DNA from 2 places in the Heyndrickxia sporothermodurans genome. Region 2 is predicted to be linked to the other one. Evidence: a T-box and tRNA genes for the amino acid it is inferred to sense, from the RefSeq annotation. Region 2 holds a T-box; the other holds one or more tRNA genes.
What was found. A T-box is a leader RNA that pairs with one kind of tRNA and senses whether it is charged. The one in region 2 lies ahead of ileS (isoleucine--tRNA ligase), so its partner is inferred to be a tRNA-Ile.
Positions count from the first base shown of each region.

Region 1: it has a tRNA-Ile gene. The T-box ahead of ileS (isoleucine--tRNA ligase) is inferred to sense a tRNA for this amino acid. The anticodon was not compared.

Region 1 covers NZ_NAZB01000010.1:928-10,657, forward strand. Annotated here, with positions in the region: tRNA gene B5V89_RS03565 (tRNA-Gly) at 1-58, shown strand, start outside; tRNA gene B5V89_RS03570 (tRNA-Leu) at 69-157, shown strand; tRNA gene B5V89_RS03575 (tRNA-Arg) at 193-269, shown strand; tRNA gene B5V89_RS03580 (tRNA-Pro) at 277-353, shown strand; tRNA gene B5V89_RS03585 (tRNA-Ala) at 378-450, shown strand; tRNA gene B5V89_RS03590 (tRNA-Met) at 537-610, shown strand; tRNA gene B5V89_RS03595 (tRNA-Ile) at 630-703, shown strand; tRNA gene B5V89_RS03600 (tRNA-Ser) at 710-802, shown strand; tRNA gene B5V89_RS03605 (tRNA-Asp) at 822-898, shown strand; tRNA gene B5V89_RS03610 (tRNA-Tyr) at 935-1,018, shown strand; tRNA gene B5V89_RS03615 (tRNA-Trp) at 1,022-1,092, shown strand; tRNA gene B5V89_RS03620 (tRNA-His) at 1,105-1,180, shown strand; tRNA gene B5V89_RS03625 (tRNA-Gly) at 1,201-1,274, shown strand; tRNA gene B5V89_RS03630 (tRNA-Ile) at 1,287-1,360, shown strand; gene B5V89_RS03635 (gamma-type small acid-soluble spore protein) at 1,715-1,930, shown strand; gene B5V89_RS03640 (DUF3949 domain-containing protein) at 2,019-2,279, shown strand; gene B5V89_RS03645 (PTS sugar transporter subunit IIA) at 2,503-2,997, shown strand; gene B5V89_RS03650 (PRD domain-containing protein) at 3,036-3,860, shown strand; gene nagE (N-acetylglucosamine-specific PTS transporter subunit IIBC) at 4,101-5,552, shown strand; gene B5V89_RS03660 (YebC/PmpR family DNA-binding transcriptional regulator) at 5,800-6,519, shown strand; gene B5V89_RS03665 (DoxX family protein) at 6,550-6,921, opposite strand; gene B5V89_RS03670 (MerR family transcriptional regulator) at 7,059-7,814, shown strand; gene B5V89_RS03675 (DUF3899 domain-containing protein) at 7,851-8,186, opposite strand; gene B5V89_RS03680 (peptide ABC transporter substrate-binding protein) at 8,512-9,730, shown strand, end outside.
Region 2 covers NZ_NAZB01000011.1:188,694-198,423, forward strand. Annotated here, with positions in the region: gene B5V89_RS04760 (solute carrier family 23 protein) at 1-905, opposite strand, end outside; gene pyrR (bifunctional pyr operon transcriptional regulator/uracil phosphoribosyltransferase PyrR) at 1,074-1,616, opposite strand; gene B5V89_RS04770 (RluA family pseudouridine synthase) at 1,795-2,700, opposite strand; gene lspA (signal peptidase II) at 2,672-3,157, opposite strand; gene B5V89_RS04780 (TraR/DksA family transcriptional regulator) at 3,249-3,536, opposite strand; gene ileS (isoleucine--tRNA ligase) at 3,663-6,431, opposite strand; T-box leader at 6,542-6,777, opposite strand; gene B5V89_RS04790 (DivIVA domain-containing protein) at 6,832-7,338, opposite strand; gene B5V89_RS04795 (YlmH family RNA-binding protein) at 7,557-8,333, opposite strand; gene B5V89_RS04800 (YggT family protein) at 8,388-8,648, opposite strand; gene B5V89_RS04805 (cell division protein SepF) at 8,654-9,091, opposite strand; gene B5V89_RS04810 (YggS family pyridoxal phosphate-dependent enzyme) at 9,107-9,730, opposite strand, start outside.

The sequences.
Region 1 (9,730 bases), on a different contig from region 2:
GTAGAACACCACCTTGCCAAGGTGGGGGTCGCGGGTTCGAATCCCGTCTTCCGCTCCAGATAACCCTTGCCGGGGTGGCGGAACTGGCAGACGCACAGGACTTAAAATCCTGCGGTAGGTGACTACCGTACCGGTTCGATTCCGGTCCTCGGCACCAAAGTTTTTTACGAAGCAAAATAACTTTCATAATATGCGCCCGTAGCTCAATTGGATAGAGCGTTTGACTACGGATCAAAAGGTTAGGGGTTCGACTCCTCTCGGGCGCGCCATTTAGTACGGGAAGTAGCTCAGCTTGGTAGAGCACATGGTTTGGGACCATGGGGTCGCAGGTTCGAATCCTGTCTTCCCGACCATTCAAAATATACAAATAGTATGATGGGGCCTTAGCTCAGCTGGGAGAGCGCCTGCTTTGCACGCAGGAGGTCAGCGGTTCGATCCCGCTAGGCTCCATTTTTTTAAAAGGAAAATGAAAGCATGACATTTCATTTCTGTCCAGCTCCAGCGCCTAATCAAGGCGCTTGCGCTTTTCTTATCATGGCGGTGTAGCTCAGCTGGCTAGAGCGTACGGTTCATACCCGTAAGGTCGGGGGTTCGATCCCCTCCGCCGCTATAAAATTATAAATAATGATGGACCCTTAGCTCAGCTGGTTAGAGCAGACGGCTCATAACCGTCCGGTCGTAGGTTCGAGTCCTACAGGGTCCATAAAGTGGAGGAATACCCAAGTCTGGCTGAAGGGATCGGTCTTGAAAACCGACAGGCGGGTTACACCGCGCGGGGGTTCGAATCCCTCTTCCTCCGCCATAAAAGTAACTTATAAATCGGTCCGGTAGTTCAGCTGGTTAGAATGCCTGCCTGTCACGCAGGAGGTCGCGGGTTCGAGTCCCGTCCGGACCGCCATTAAATATCATTTATCCCTTAATAACTATCTTTATCGGAGGGGTAGCGAAGTGGCTAAACGCGGCGGACTGTAAATCCGCTCCTTAGGGTTCGGCGGTTCGAATCCGTCCCCCTCCACCAGTTAGGGGTATAGTTTAATGGTAAAACGAAGGTCTCCAAAACCTTTGATGTGGGTTCGATTCCTACTACCCCTGTCAATTATTATGGCGGCTGTGGCGAAGTGGTTAACGCATCGGATTGTGGTTCCGACATTCGTGGGTTCGATTCCCATCAGCCGCCCCATAGAAAATTATTTTATATTTGCGGGTGTAGTTTAGTGGTAAAACTACAGCCTTCCAAGCTGTTGTCGTGAGTTCGATTCTCATCACCCGCTCCAAATTTACATAAAGGGCCTATAGCTCAGCTGGTTAGAGCGCACGCCTGATAAGCGTGAGGTCGATGGTTCGAGTCCATTTAGGCCCATTCAAAAAAATATTCTTTATTAAAAAAAACTAGCTACATATTTTAGCTAGTTTTTTGTGTACTTTAGCTTCTTTTCTGATAAATTGTTGTTTTTCTTTAAACACAAAATAATATTAAAAATGCTGAGTGGATTGGAGCGGAAGGAGCTTGACTCCTGCGGGACATAGAGGAAAGGTCGTGACCCCACAGGCGCAGTAGCGCCGAGGAGGCTCGACTTCTCACCGCGAAAAAGCAAGCTCCTGCAGCGGAAAGGAACGGACATTGTTTTTTCATAAACAACAAACTTTATGAGCATATCTAAGACAACAGTATAAAAATATATTGATGATGGAAAATAGTATTAGGAGGGATATTATGAGCGAAAACCAAAGTAATAATAGCGGATTTACAGTAGCTGGAACAAGCATTGATGACGTGAAAAGAAAAAATGCGCAGTCAGGCATGTCTTATAATGAAGTGAAGGAATGGTTGGCTAAAACAACAGGCGGTCATGGAACAAGTATATACAGTAATACAAATGTTGAGGAAGTAAAAAGGAATATTAGTGAATCCATGAGATCAAATAAATAAAAGAAATGTATTTAAATGAATGAAACATTTTCTTTCCCGATCCGTAGTACATTGTAGAAACAATCATTTTCTACAAAGGAGTGGTAGTATGGATATCGCGTTTATTATAATATGGTCGGTTTTAATTTTGTATTTCCTCGTAATGATCCCAATCGAGTATAATAATATTTCTTCCATAAAGGAGCAAAAAAAGAAAGCAAATATGCACCATAATGAAATGTATGAAAAAATGAGCTTCGAGGAAGAACAACTAAATTTTAATCTTCAAGGCAATCTTTTGAACCTGCCATCTAATTTAGTCGCTGCACTCATTTACAAGCTACGACATCGAAATTCTTATCGTGGATAAAAAGTTTTAAAAAATGTTACCGCTTACTTGTCTTTTTGTAGAGAGAATGTTACTATATACCTAATAATAAGATATTGATCACATGTTACTGATACGATCAGGCATGGTGGTATGTAAAAGGGTTAACCCTTTTATTGTGCTGCCATGCCTTTTTATAGTTTTATTTGATCACTGTTTGCTAAACCATGAATATTTGTAACATAGGAAAAAAGGAGTCCTTACGATGAAATTTAATTTTTTTAAAAAAGAAAAAGAAGAATTACACATATATGCACCAGTTAATGGACAAATTGTTCCAATTGAAGAAGTACCAGATCCAGTTTTTAGCCAAAAGATGATGGGGGAAGGGGTCGCTATTCTACCATCGAATGGAAATATCTATGCCCCTGCTAGTGGAACAGTCATTCAGGTTGCGCCAACAAAGCATGCAGTTGGTATACGTGCAAATGATGGTTCAGAAATACTCATCCATGTAGGATTAGAAACGGTTGCTTTAAAGGGAGAAGGATTTAATGTGGCTGTTAAGGATGGAGACAAAGTTTCTGCCGGGCAACTACTAATTGAAGTGGATTGGGAATATATTAAGAAAAATGCCAAAAGCACGATAACCCCGATAGTAATTACTAATAGTATGGAAGGTAAGAAACAGTATACTGTTACAGAAGAAAAGGAAGGTTTACAGGGAAAAACGATAGTGATAACATCTTCCGATAAGTAATACACTGTTTCGTATAGTGAAAACAAGGAGATGGCTCGATGAAGATATCAAAGATTCTAAATAATAATGCTGTTGTAGTAAGGGATGGGCAGGAAGAGAAAATAGCAATTGGCACAGGAATTGTATATGGGAAAAAGAAAAATGATGTTGTCAATCAACAAAAAATTGAAAAACTATTTGTCATGAAGGAAAATGAAAAACTTCAACAGCTTTTGAATCGAATCCCAGAAGAGCATTTTATCATCTCTGAAAAAATCATTACTTATGCAGAAGAGTATATTGGTTCAAAGTTAAATGAACATATTCATATAGCCTTAACCGACCATCTTTCATTCGCGATAGAAAGAGAACAGGAAGGCATTCATTTAAAAAACAAGTTATTACATGAAATAAAAATACTTTATAAACAAGAGTATGAAATCGGTCTTTGGGCAATCAAATATATTAAAGAAAAATGTAATATCGAACTCCCCATTGATGAAGCTGCGTATATCGCCCTCCATATTCACACAATGAAAGATCAGGGCGGCGATATGCGTCAAACCGTTATTCAAACTACGATTATTAGAGATATTGTTCAAACAATAACGGAGTTTTTGAACATCCATATTCATGAAGACGATATCTCTTATCATCGCTTAATCACACATTTACGATTTGCATTAACGCGAATGAATCAAAATGAACTCCATACGATGGATAATGAAATGATTGAAATGATTAAAAAGAAATTTCCTCTGTCCTATCAATGTGCCACAGAAATAGCAAAGAATATATTGAGTTCATATCGCATCACTTTGCCCGAACATGAACTAGGGTATATTACCCTCCATATTGAAAGACTAAGAAAACAGTGGGGTTAATAAATCAAAAAATTTAAGGAGGTGAGGCAAAGGGGAAATGAAGTGTAATTAGTAGTACTCACATCACGAACCATTTTAATAATTTGATAGAATTCTTCTTTATATAGAAAGTGCCATCTTTTGTATTTTCTCTTATTCATTTTATTTTATAGAAAACTTCTTTTATTAAAATGTTTTGTTCGGATGAAGTAACTACTAAGTAATAATCAGATAAGTTTTTATTAGGGGGGAATAGTTACCATGAAGAAATATCTACAAAGAATGGGTAAATCATTGATGTTACCAGTTGCTGTATTACCAGCAGCAGCTATATTGATGGGGATTGGTTATTGGATTGACCCTACAGGTTGGGGATCCGGAAATGTGGCAGCCGCGTTTTTAATTAGTGCGGGAAAATCAATTATTGATAACATTCCAATTCTATTTGCTGTTGGTCTTGCTTTAGGGATGTCGAAAGAAAAAGATGGTTCCGCGGCTCTAAGTGGATTGGTTGCTTATTTAGTTGTAACAACATTATTATCAACAGATACTGTAGCAATGTTAAAGAGCATTGATCCAAAAGCTGTTAGTCCTGCCTTTGCCAAAATAGGAAATGCGTTCATTGGTATTATTTCAGGTCTTGTTGCCGCAAATATGTATAATCGATTTAGTAAAGTTCAATTACCAGATGCATTGGCTTTCTTTAGTGGAAAACGTTTAGTTCCAATTATGACAGCGGTTTCTATGCTAGTTGTATCAGTAATTTTGTTTTTCGTTTGGCCAGTAGTATTCACAGGTTTAGTTTCATTCGGGGAAGCGATAAGTAAATTAGGCGCTGCAGGTGCGGGCCTTTACGGATTCTTCAACAGATTATTAATCCCAACAGGCTTACACCATGCGTTAAACTCTGTTTTCTGGTTTGATGTAGCAGGAATCGATGATATCGGCAAGTTCTGGGCAAACAAAGGTACGAAAGGTGTTACTGGAATGTATCAAGCAGGATTCTTCCCAGTAATGATGTTTGGTTTACCAGCAGCAGCCCTTGCAATGTACCACACAGCAAAAACAAAGCAAAAGAAACAGGTAGCAGCCCTGATGATGGCCGCTGGATTCGCAGCATTTTTCACTGGTGTTACAGAACCACTTGAGTTTGCTTTCATGTTTGCTGCACCAGCTTTGTATTTTGTCCATGCAATTTTAACGGGTCTATCACTTATGATTGCCGCCCTATTCCATTGGACAGCCGGGTTCGGATTTAGTGCAGGTTTAGTCGACTTTTTATTAAGCTTGAAAATTCCAATTGCAAATCAACCTTATATGTTAATTGTTCAAGGTCTCGTATTTGCGGTTATTTACTACTTCTTATTCCGCTTTATTATTGTGAAATTTAATTTGGCAACTCCAGGTAGAGGCGAAGAAATAGTAGATGACAATGAAGGAGTAAGTACAGCAACGGATAAAAATAATAAATTTACAGTATTGGCTACTAAGATTTATGAAGGTCTTGGCGGAGATGCGAACGTGACTTCTGTAGATAATTGTACAACTCGTTTAAGAGTTGAAGTAAAAGATATGAACGCTGTTGACCAAAATAAGATTAAGGCAACTGGAGTACCAGGGATTAATATTGTTGGTCCACATAGTATTCAGGTAATTGTTGGAACATCCGTACAATTTGTTGCTGACGAAGTTAATCGAATGAGAAAAGGTTAATAGTTTACTAGAAGTGCAAAATCTAAAATGGATTTTGCACTTCTTTTCATCACCATTCATTTGATCTTACTTTTTTTGCTAACTACTCGATACTTTTATTACATTTAATGTATAATAGTAAACGAAGAATATAGCGATGAGTAATGGGAAAAGTTCCCTTGTAGCTATTTTGAAAAAAACTTGATGAAGTAGCTTATTTCGTATTACTATTTTTGAGTAGAGTTAAAGTGGAAAGAGAGTGTTCATAATGGGACGTAAGTGGAATAATATTAAAGAAAAAAAGGCATCAAAAGACGCAAATACAAGTCGTATCTATGCGAAATTCGGTCGTGAAATATATGTAGCTGCAAAGCAAGGTGAACCAGACCCTGAATCTAACCAAGCATTAAAATTCGTACTTGAACGTGCGAAAACATATAACGTACCAAAACATATTATCGACCGTGCAATTGAAAAAGCAAAAGGCGGTTCAGACGAAAACTATGATGAGCTTCGTTACGAAGGTTTTGGACCAAATGGCTCAATGGTTATCGTCGATGCATTAACAAATAATGTGAACCGGACAGCATCAGAAGTGCGTGCAGCCTTTGGTAAAAATGGCGGTAATATGGGTGTCAGTGGTTCTGTCGCATATATGTTTGATGCAACAGCTGTGATCGGACTTGAAGGAAAGTCTGCGGACGAAGTACTCGAAATTTTAATGGAAGCGGATATCGATGTTCGTGACATTATTGAAGAAGAAGATTCTGTCATTGTCTACGCCGAACCTGATCAATTCCATGCCGTACAAGAAGCATTGAAAGGTGCCGGAATCACGGAATTTACAGTTGCTGAATTAACTATGCTTGCCCAAAACGAAATAACACTTCCAGAAGATGCAAAAGCACAATTTGAAAAAATGATTGATGTATTAGAGGATTTGGAAGATGTTCAACAAGTTTATCATAATGTAGATTTGAGCGAATAATACTATATTTGTTCTACACGTCCCTTTCAGTTATTTGAAAGGGACGTTTTTCATATCTTGTTTGTAAAGAATCGCTAATAGACCCAGCATAATAATGTCCAACCTGGCATTGAACGCAAAGGCAATCAATCCTGTATGCAATATCGGCACTTTTGTTAAAAGGATTGCCGCAATCATAATGGCCATTAACGGAATAGATGCTTGTTTAACCCATTTATTTGCTAAAATAAGGATTCCACAAATAAGTTCTATTATCGCTACTGCATTCATTAGTAAAATTGGGTAAGGCAATCCTAAGCTAGTAAAATAATTCCCCAAATCTTCACTAACTATTTTCATTACTCCAGATGTAATAAAAATATAACCGACTAAATACCGAATGATTTTCGTATGAATGGTCATCCCTCCTTTAATTGAATATATGAATAAGAGGACAAACCATGTCAAAAAAATGGGTATTACTTATAAAATTTATTAAAAAGTATTTGACATTAACGTTGCGTAAAGGTGTACCTTTACATTAAGAGGAGGTGATCAAGTTGGAATATACGGTGCAAAAGCTAGCGAAATTAGCAGGAGTTAGTACAAGAACCCTTCGATATTATGATGAAATCGACATTCTTAAGCCGGCAAGGATGAATTCATCAGGGTATCGAATCTATGGGCAAACTGAGGTTGACAGACTGCAGCAAATTCTATTTTACAGGGAATTAGGTGTTAGTTTAGAAAACATAAAAATGATCATGAACACTCCTGGCTTTGATAGTACAAAGGCACTAAAGGATCATCGTGAGAAACTCCTCGAAAAAAGAAAACAGCTAGATTTATTAATTGAAAATGTAAATAAAACGATTAGCTATAAGGAAGGGAGAAGAAAAATGACGGATCAAGAGAAATTTGAGGGCTTTAAGAAAAAAATGATTGAGGAAAATGAAGAAAAATACGGTGATGAAGTTCGAAAGAAGTACGGAAATGAAACAATTGACCAATCCAATGCAAAGTTCATGAATATGACTCAAGATCAATATGAAAGATTCACAAAACTAGAGAAACAAGTAATAGAAACGTTAGTAGAAGCTTTCGCTACGGGTGATCCATCAAGTGAGCTTGCACAAAAAACAGCAGACTTGCATAAACAATGGTTGACCTTTACTTGGAAAGAATACAGCAAAGAAGCCCACGCAGGACTTGCACAAATGTATGTCGATGATGAACGATTTAAATCATACTATGAAAAGCAACCAGGAATGACCGAATTTTTGAGGGATGCGATTTGCATTTATACTAAGAAGTAAACAAAAAAAGCGATTGGTGCGCCAATCGCCTTTTTGTTATCCATAATATACGAACAGTGCAATGATCATTAAAACAATCGTAACCAATCCCACGGTAAATGGTAAATGGTACCTTAATGGAATTAATTTTGACAATGGTCTCCGTTCTTCATCGTTCATTTTACTAAACATTTGCTGAAAACTAGCAAATACAATATCAAAAAATCCTTTATTTATAATGTAGCCTGTTAAAGCTATTAATATAAGAAGAGCACCGACAACAAAGGAAACATTAATATATGCCAATAAATGAATGGAGTGATAAAAGACCAAAGAAAACAGAAAGACAACTATTTGTGAAACAATCACCCATATAACATATTTTTTAACCAATCGAATCATTCCTTTCAATAAAAGAAATGGAAAAGAGGAGATAAAGATAATGAAAATTATATAGTAAAAAATATAAAAATTAAAACAAAACTTTTGTGAAATGAAATTAAAACTATTTTGATATAAAACAATATTTCGACATTTATAACGATATTTCGATTGAAAAGTGTAAAAAATAGAAGATAAATGTAATTTTGCCTATAAATATGTCATAAAAAAGTTAAAAATGTTTTTTAAAATAATGTACAAATCAGAATAATATTATATAATATTAATAGAAAAGCTTTTTAGAATCTTTTCAATAAAAGAAAAAGGGGACAAGTAAATGAAAAAGTCAAAATTTTATCTATTTACTGCTATTGCCCTATCACTTGCATTAGTACTTTCGGCATGTGGTGCGGGAAGCGATAAGAAAAGCTCAAGCAATGGCGATAGCGGGTCAAAAAATGACCAAGTTCTCAATATGATTGAGACTGCGGAAATCCCAACAGGAGATCCAACATTAGCAACAGACCAAGCAAGTTTCATCGTATTCGGACAAACATTAGAAGGTCTTTATACATTAAATGACAAAGATGTTCCGGTACCAGCACTTGCAGAAGGAAAACCTGAAATTAGTAAAGATGGGAAAGTTTATACATTTAAAATTCGCAAAGATGCTAAATGGTCTAACGGTGACCCTGTAACAGCAAAAGATTTTGTTTTCTCTTGGAGAAGAGCAGTAGATCCTAAAACAGGTGCTCAATATGCGTACATGTTTCAAGGTGTAGTAAAAAATGCATCTGAAATTATGAACGGAAAAGCAAAACCTGACCAACTAGGTGTACAAGCTGTTGATGACAATACATTAAAAGTTACACTAGAAAATGCAGTTCCATATCTTGATTCATTACTAGCGTTTGCTACTTTTGCTCCGTTAAATGAAAAATTCGTTACGGAAAAAGGCGATAAATTCGGAACAAACAGTGACAATATGCTTGCAAATGGTCCATTCGTATTAAAAGATTGGGATGGAACAGGTTTAACATGGAAATATGTGAAAAATGACAATTATTATGATAAAGAAAATGTAAAATTAAAAGAAGTAAATGTACAAGTATCAAAAACTCCAAATACAGCTGTTAACCTATATAACACAGGTAAAGCTGACTTAACAGCAGCATTAAGTTCAGAATTTGCAAAACAATATGCAAACAATAAAGATACAATAAAAATGGTAGAATCAAGCTCTTGGTATTTGAAATTCAACCAAGTTCGTAACGGTAAGAAAACACCTTTAGCGAATGAAAATATTCGTAAAGGACTAGCTATGGCATTTGATAAAAAAGCATACACAGATACTATCCTTTCAAATGGATCATTCCCAAGCAACGGTTTAGTACCTAAAGGTGTGGCGAAGAGTCCTACTGATGGTAAAGACTTCCGTGATGCAAGTGGAGATTTACTAACTACTGACACAGCAAAAGCAAAAGAATATTGGGAAAAAGGCTTAAAAGAATTAGGAGTTAAAGATTTAACACTTGAATTATTAAGTGATGATACAG
Region 2 (9,730 bases):
TAAGTAGTTGTTGGCGGGCCACCAATTAGCGATGCGATAACGATTGAAACTCCATCACCTAACAGGGAACTATCTAGACCAGGATCCGCAACTAAGTCACGGTTTACAACTTTACTCAATACGATTTGGTGTCCAATATGTTCAGATAAAGTTACAATGGCAACAGGTACCATTAGCATCACAACTTGCCAAGAGAATGTCGGTTCATATGATATGAAAGGGAAAACAAAATCTGGTAATGCAAACCACTTCGCTTCAATGACACCTGAAAAATCTACTAATCCGGCAAATACAGAGATAATATAGCCTCCAATTATTCCTATGAGTACTGGGATTAGTTGAAAAAACCCTTTAAAAAATGTTGAACTAATAATGATGATTGCAATTGTGCAGAGGGCGACAACGATATGTTTTGTACTATAAATTAGATCTGCTTGAGGTGCACCTGGATTTTCGTACATTGCCATTCCTACTGCCGTTCCAGCAAGTCCTAGACCGATAACGATTATTACTGGTGCTACAACGATCGGTGGCAAAAGTCTCATTAACCATCTATATCCTAGTTTATTTATTAGTAAAGCAACAAGTCCGTAAATGATTCCGGCAAAAAAGGTTCCCAGCATGGCAGCTCCCGGACCACCTAATGCCTTTGCACTTATTAGTGGAGCAATGAAAGCAAAAGATGAACCTAGGTAAGCAGGAACCTTTCCTCTTGTGATAAGTATATAGGCAAGTGTTCCTAATCCACTCGAAGCAAGTGCTACTGCAGGACTTAAATGCACGAGTAGCGGAACTAAAACCGTTGATCCAAACATCGCAAACAAATGTTGGATGCTTAGGCTAATCCATTGGGATGTATTTGGTTTTTCATTGATGTCTAGTATGATTTCTGCATTTTTTCCCATTATTTAATCTCCTTTTTCTTAAGATGTACCTAACAACGGTTCTCATACAAAAAAACCTCTTTATAGCAAGAAGCCACAAAGAGGTTAGTCCATCATTGAATATCACAAAATCCAATAATAGATATCCACCTTTGTCAGCCTCTCTGGACTGCTTTTAAAAGGATGTATTTAATTTTCATAAATACTTACTTGATCCAATTCATCCACTTCATTAAGTGCAACAACAATTCGCTCTGAACTGGATGTAGGAATATTTTTTCCGATAAAATCTGCACGGATAGGCAGTTCTCGATGTCCCCGGTCTACTAGTACGGCTAATTGAATTTGCGAAGGTCTTCCAATATCCATCAACGCATCCATTCCTGCGCGAACCGTTCGACCTGTGTATAATACATCATCCACTAATATAACCTTCTTATTATTTATATCAGTTGGAATATGTGAACCTTTTACTTCTGGTACCGCATTCTCGGTCTTTTCCGTTAAATCATCACGATACAAAGTAATATCCAAAACCCCAACTTGTATCGATTCCCCTTCAATTTGCCCAATCCTTTCGGCTAATCGCTTAGCTATATGAATCCCACGGGTTTTAATTCCTACGAGAATGCAATTTTCAATACCTTTATTTCTCTCGATTATTTCATGAGCAATACGGGTAAGAGCTCTTCGAATAGCTTGTTGATCTAGAACAACTGCTTTTTGAGACATTTTTTTCACCTCTCAGATAAAAAACCCTCTCACCTAGAGGAGAGAGGGTTGACGAATGCATGTCTAACTATTAATAGCTTAAATTCGCTATATCCGTTTCCTTCTCAGCCTCACAGGACTGTATTAAAGGGGCTTATTAAATTATATTTAGAATACTATTAGTTTGCCTGTCTGTCAACTATTTTTTAAGGGACTGGATCAATTGAAGAAAATCTTCAGGCAATGGTGCTTCGAATTCCATGTATTTTTCGGTACGTGGATGGACAAATCCCAACACACCTGCATGCAGTGCTTGACCATTAATTGACAATGTTTTCCTTGGACCGTACTTAGGATCACCCGCAAGTGGAAATCCAATATATTTCATATGGACGCGAATTTGGTGGGTGCGTCCTGTTTCTAATTGACATTCTACAAATGTAAAATCGTTAAAACGATCGAGTACGCGAAAATGCGTTACTGCATGTTTACCACTATCTACAACTGTCATTCTTTGACGATCAACTGGATCCCTGCCAATTGGAGCATCTATCGTTCCATAATCATGTGGAATATTTCCATGGACGATTGCAAAATATTTTCTTGTTACGGATTTATCAACCAATTGGTTTACTAGACGCTCGTGGGAGAAATCATTTTTGGCAACCATTAATAATCCGGAAGTATCTTTATCAATCCGATGGACAATCCCAGGTCTCATTACACCATTAATGCCGGAAAGATCAGTACAATGTGCCATTAAACCATTTACTAACGTACCTGATGTATGACCTGGGGCAGGATGTACTACCATTCCTTTTGGTTTATTAACAACTAAAACATCTCCATCTTCATAATAAATATCAAGATTCATGTCTTCAGCCTCTACATCTAATTCTTCTGGCTCAGGGATTTCTATTACTAGTTGATCATTAATCATACATTTATAATTTGCTTTAACGTTTTTTCCGTTTACAGTTACATGACCTTCTTTAAGCCATTGCTGTACTTGCGAACGGGACCATTCTTCATTTAGAGCAGAAATAACTTTGTCGATCCTTTCATTATTTTCACTCTCAAGAATGATGTGTTCCATTTTTTCCATAAGTTTTCTCCTTTGATTGTCGTTCTTCTCTCAACATTTGTATGAGAAGCAGAACAACCCCGATCGTTAATGCTGCATCCGCGATATTAAAAATAGGAAAATCGATAATTTCCGCATAAAGAAAGTCAATAACTTCTTTTCGGAAAAGTCGATCAATAAAGTTTCCAATTGCACCGCCCAGCATAAAAGCCAAACTAATCCCTAATAAAGGTTTTCCTTTTGCATGTTTTTGAATGTAATAAATAATTCCCCCAACCACAATAATCGTGATTAAATAAAATAACCACATCTGGCCTTGTAAAATTCCCCATGCGGCACCTTGATTCCGATGGGATGTAATTGAAAAAACATTTTCGATTACAGGAATTCTTTCTCCAATTTCCATGTTTTTCTCAACTAGAATTTTTGTTAATTGGTCTAAAGCTATAACAAATAAAGAAATTATGTAATATATCACAAAGGAAACCCCCGTATCTTTTTCGTTAAAAAAGCTTTGCTTCCTTTGCATTGTAGCATAAAACGGGGGACTTAGAAAAGCTTATTTGTCATTAGCTAAAAGGGATTGTAATTTTTCCAAAGGACCATAATTGTTTCCATTCGTCAGAGGTTTTTAATGTAGGTATTGTTTCAAGCCATTCTTTCGGAATCGGTTCGCCATTTCGTTCACATTTTCCATAATTACCTTCATTCCATTTTGATAGGGCGGTATTAATGTCCTTTAATTCATCATTAATCAACTCTTTAATTAAGTCATCATTCGTTTCGTAAGAATTTAATTCTACTTTTAGATCATGAAGTAAATGAAATAAATGTTGATGTTCATCATTAAGGTACATTGATATTCCCTCCTTCATAGGTTGATGTTAGCTTACCCTTATTTTTTAATTATTTATCGAGTAACTCTTTCATAAAGTTACAGAAAATAGAAAACCCTCGAAGAATTACCTCCGAGGGTTTTATCTTTATGCGTTATAATAAGATTCTTTAACAACAGCAGCACATCTAGGACACAATGTTGGATGTTCTTCAACTTTCCCAACATCAGGGGTAACAACCCAGCAGCGCTCGCAAGTTTCACCATCCGCTTTTTCAACCAAAATAGCGGCATGTTCAAGCTTCAGTGCTTGTTCTGGCGCATCTTCAACAGAACCGGCAATTTCAAATCCAGAAACAATAAATAATTGGTTCATGTTTTCTGAAATGGAATCTAATAATTGTTTTGTTTTTTCATTTACAAATAAAGTAATTTTTGCAGTTAATGATTTTCCAATTACTTTTTCATTACGTGCCTCTTCTAAAGCTTTTAAAACGTCATTACGAAGTTTTAAAAATTCTCCCCATTTGCTTTTCAGCTCATTTGCATTTGGTAAGTCACTGAATTCCGGCATATCTGTTAATTGGACGCTTTCTTCTGCCGTACCAGGAATATATGCCCATACTTCATCAGCTGTGTGAGGCAAGATTGGTGATAAGAGTTTCGTTAACGCTGTTAAACAATCATATAATACAGTTTGCATTGCACGTCGTTCAAAATTGTCTTTTGCTTCGATATATAAAACATCTTTTGCAAAATCTAAATAGAATGAACTTAAATCTAATGTACAGAAGTTATTGACCGCATGATAAATACTTGAAAATTCATAGTTTTCGTATGCATCATGTGCATGTTTAATTAAATCATTCAATTTCACTAGCATATATTGATCAACTTCACGTAAATCTTCGTAAGCAATTTTATCTGAAGAAGGATCAAAATCGGATAAATTCCCTAATAAGAAACGGAATGTGTTACGAATTTTGCGATAAACTTCTGATACTTGTTTCAAAATGGCATCAGAGACACGAACATCCGCCTGATAATCAACAGAAGCAACCCATAAACGGATAATATCTGCCCCTAATTGATTGATTACTTTTCCTGGTAAAATTACATTTCCTAAAGACTTACTCATTTTACGTCCTTCACCATCAAGTGCGAACCCGTGGCTTAACACCCCTTTATACGGTGCTTTCCCCGTCACAGCTACAGCAGTTGTTAATGAAGAGTTGAACCAGCCACGATATTGGTCGGAACCTTCTAAATATAAATCTGCAGGGCGTTGTAAGTCATCACGCTCATATAATACTGCCTGATGAGAAGATCCCGAATCAAACCATACATCCATAATGTCATTTTCTTTCGTAAATTTACCATTTGGACTTCCCGGGTGAGTGAAGCCATCAGGTAATAATTCATTTACTTCTTTTTCAAACCAAACATTTGAACCATGTTCACGGAAAAGTTCTGAAACATGTTCAATTGTTTCGTCTGTAATAATTGGTTCACCATTTTCCGCATAGAATACAGGAATTGGTACACCCCATGCACGCTGTCTAGAAATACACCAATCACCACGATCACGAACCATATTAAACAGTCGGGTTTCTCCCCATGATGGAACCCATTTTACTTCTTTGATAGCTTCCAATAATGCAGGACGGAATTTATCAATTGAAGCAAACCATTGTGCCGTTGCCCGGAAAATTACCGGTTTTTTCGTTCTCCAGTCATGTGGATAAGAATGGGTAATAAAGCTTAATTTTAATAGCGCACCGACTTCTTCTAACTTTTCGGAGATTGGTTTATTTGCTTTATCGTAAAATAGCCCTTCAAATCCAGGTGCCTCTGCCGTCATGACACCTTTATCATCAACAGGACATAAAACGTCCAAACCATATTTTTTCCCTACAAGAAAGTCATCTTCCCCATGTCCGGGCGCAGTATGAACACAACCCGTACCGGAATCTGTCGTAACATGTTCGCCTAACATAACTAATGAATCACGATCATAGAATGGATGTTTCGCTAAAATATATTCTAATTCTTTACCGAGAACCGTTTTAACAATTTGTGGTGAATTCCATTCTAAAACTTCGGATACTTCTTCAAGAAGCGCTTCAGCAACTAAATATTTTTCATTTGCTACATTTACAACTACATATTTTAGTTCCGGATGAACGGTAATTCCAAGGTTAGCGGGAATTGTCCAAGGTGTTGTTGTCCAAATGATAATTTTTGTTTCATTATCTAATACACCTTTTCCATCTTTTACTTCAAATGCTACATAAATAGAAGCTGAACGTTTATCTTGGTATTCTATTTCCGCTTCCGCTAAAGCCGATTCGCTTGACGGAGACCAGTAAACTGGTTTCAGTCCTTTATAAATATAGCCTTTCTTCGCCATTTCTCCGAAAACTTTAATTTGTTGTGCCTCATATTCAGGTTTTAATGTTAAATATGGATTTTCCCAATCACCACGAACACCTAAACGTTTAAATGCTGTCCGTTGATTATCTACTTGCTGATATGCATATTCAGCACATAATTGCCGGAATTCTGCGATTGTCATTTCTTTTCTTTTTACACCTTTATTCGTTAACGCCTGTTCAATTGGAAGACCATGTGTGTCCCAGCCAGGAACATATGGAGCTTGATAGCCGGTCATTGATTTGTAGCGGACGATAAAGTCTTTTAATGTTTTATTTAATGCATGACCCATATGAAGATCTCCATTGGCATATGGTGGTCCATCGTGAAGAACAAAAAGCGGTCTGCCTTTAGTTTTGTCTTGAACTTTTTGATAAATATTCATTTCTTCCCATTTTGCTTGGATTTCTGGTTCTCTTTTTGGGAGATTTCCACGCATCGGAAATTCTGTTTTTGGCATTAATAGCGTATCTTTATAATCCATGTCTTTTCCTCCTAATTATTTGACTCCGTTACAAGTTTAATGATTTCCTCTATTTATTGACAATTAACTAAGGTGCCATACAAATAAATAGAAAAAGCCTTCTCATCCCTGGAAGGGACGAGAAGACTTTCCCGCGGTACCACCCTAATAGATATCATTAATGGATATCCACTTACACATTCGTATCGTGAATGAATCGCTTGTATCTACTTACCAACTTGATGTTCAATACAAGAACTCTAGGGTGATTTTCCAATTATTCGCTTATACCAAGCTTCCACTATCCTTGGTTCGCTTATTATAATAAGACGTTGAACAATTGTACTGTCCCTGTCATCGTTTGTGTATATATTTGATATAAATTATATGTGATACAATTTCATTTCGTCAAGATTCAAGATTATTTAATTTCTTCTTCAATATTTAATTCTGTAGCATCGATATCAAATTCCATTAAATTATCCCAATCATCATTCTTAAGTAAATCTAATTGAGCTTCTATGAGCATTTTGAAACGAGTTCGAAATACTTTTGATTGCTTTTTAAGCTCTTCAATTTCTAAGGCAATTTTCCGAGCTTTTGATAATGCTTCATTCACTATACGATCCGCATTTTTTTCAGATTCTCTAATAATCAGCTTTGCTTCTTTTTGTGCATTACCGCGGACTTCCTCCGCTGCTTCCTGGGCAACGACGATAGATTTATTTAATGTTTCTTCAATATTCGTAAAATGTCCTAGACGTTCATTTAGCGAAGAAAGCTTTTCTTCTAGTTCTTTCTTTTCACGTATAATCAGCTCGTAGTCTTTGATGACTTGATCAAGGAATTCGTTCACTTCATCTTCGTCATACCCGCGAAAGCCTTTACTAAATTCCTTATTATGTATATCCAATGGTGTTAAAGGCATCTTGCCACCTCCAGTAAGTTTTAATCTTCCGCTTTTCTCTTATCCAGCTTCAGTGCCTAGCCCCTCGAGGTCAAATAACCTAAACCAAATGAAGACAAATTGCGGACTTCCTTTGGTTTAGAACATTTGCTTGTCGGGGCTGACAGAGGCACTTCCGCTTTTAACTTATTATACTTTTTTTCGACAGTTTGTGGGGATTTTCCTGCAAATTTATCAAATTATTTCATTACGCCCACCAGTATTCGCCATTTTTCTTTTCTTGTTTGGCCATCAATGACAATAATTTTGCTTCTACCATAACCTCTTGCCGAGATCATATCACCTTCATCACAAATAAACGAAGTTTGCTCAGTCATCCTCCAATTTACTTTTACTTGTCCATGTTGAATAAGTGTTTGGGCTTTCTGTCTGGAAATGTTATAAATTGATGATATAACAGCATCTAATCTTAAAGAGCTAACAGTTGTTTGTTGTTCATGCCATGTTTCACCTATTGAAATCATTTCATTCATATTCATTTCCAATAATTCGATCGAAATTTTCCCGACCTGGCAAAATTCTAGTTTTATATAATCTTTTAATTCTTTAACAATGAAAAATTGGATCCGATGACCACCGATAAGGATGTCCCCGAATTTTTCCCTTTTAACTCCTAAAGACATAAGGGTGCCAAGTACTTGACGGTGTGTAATCGTAACAAATTTACTAGGATATTTTATTTCAAATAAAGCAATTTGGAAGTCTTCGTCGGCGGGAGTATAATAATCGGGATAGAGTAGAACCCTTTTTCTTTCACAAAACTCATGGCCTCCGAATACATGTACCCTCACCTGTTGTCCTATACCAATAATCGATTGAACAATATGAATTTGTCTCGGATCTAAAAAATCGGTTAGCTTTGGTGCATAACAGTCTTCAACATATTGTTTCCAATTGACAACTTGATCAATAAATTCTTTCTCTTCCGGTCTAAAATGTTGATAAATATTATCCATAAAATCCCCTAAAACGTTAATAGTCAAAAATAGATAAAGGTTCGTAGGCACTACCTAAATAATCCAAAAATATAGTGCCCTTACCCCTCTTCCAGCAAGATTTAACACAATAATAGCGATAATTGGTGAAAAATCAATCATTCCAAATGGTGGAATAATGCGACGAAATTGTTCTAAATACGGTTCACATATGCGTGCGAACATTTGACCAATTGAAGATTGTTGCGCATTAAACCATGACATAAATATATAAATAATAATTATGTATGTATAAATCTCAATAGCTTTAATTAAAATTCCAAACAAAATATCCATTCTACTTAAGACCACCTCGAATCAAAATCATTTTGCTGAATTAAGTCAGTAATATTTCCCGAAACTTCTACATTATCTGGCGTACTCAAAAATATATCTGTTCCAATTCTTTGAATATCTCCACCAATAGCATAAACAGTTCCACTTAAAAAATCGATAATTCGTTTTGCTTGATCACGATCAATCCTTTGTAAATTCACAACTACTGCCCGTCTATTTTTTAAATGATCAGCAATTTCTTGTGCCTCGGCATAAACTCGTGGTTCAACCAATATAACTTTTGAAGATTTTTGAACACTTTGTAAGCTGACAACATTTTGCTTTTGTTGTTGCGTCTTTGGATACTGCTCAGGTTCCATTTCATTATCCAGCTTTTCGTCTTCAGTATATTCATATTCATCATCCAATAAAAAAAATGATTTCAACTTCGTTTTCAATCCCATACGAACACCTCCATTTTATCCAACTAATGATGTACCTATTCTTACAAAAGTCGCCCCTTCTTCAATAGCAATTGTGTAGTCATTTGACATTCCCATAGATAATTCATTACATGGAGCATACTCAAGTTGTAAGGCTTGGACTTTATTTTGCAATTCTTTTAATCCACGAAAGCACCGACGAATGCTTGCTTCATCCTCTGTTAAAGGTGCCATCGTCATTAATCCAACGACTTTTATTTTATTTAAATTTTTTAAATTATGAATAAAACTTATCACATCTTCAGGATTAATACCATGTTTAGAATCTTCTCCAGAAACATTTACTTGAATGAAACAGGAGATTTGCTTTTCAGCCCTTTTATTAATTTCTTCCGCTAAAGACAGTCGATCAAGAGAATGAATGTACGCTACTTTATCAATAATATTTTTCACTTTGCGTGTTTGGAGAGTTCCAATAAAATGCCATATTGCACGTTCTTTAAGCGCATCCCACTTTTCAATTAAACCTGTGTCACGATTTTCACCTAAATTAACAATACCTGTTTCTACCGCTTCTTCCGCACGTTCAGTCGTTACATATTTAGTTACTGCAATAATAGTTACTTCATCAGGATTTCTCCCAGACTTTTTACATGCGAT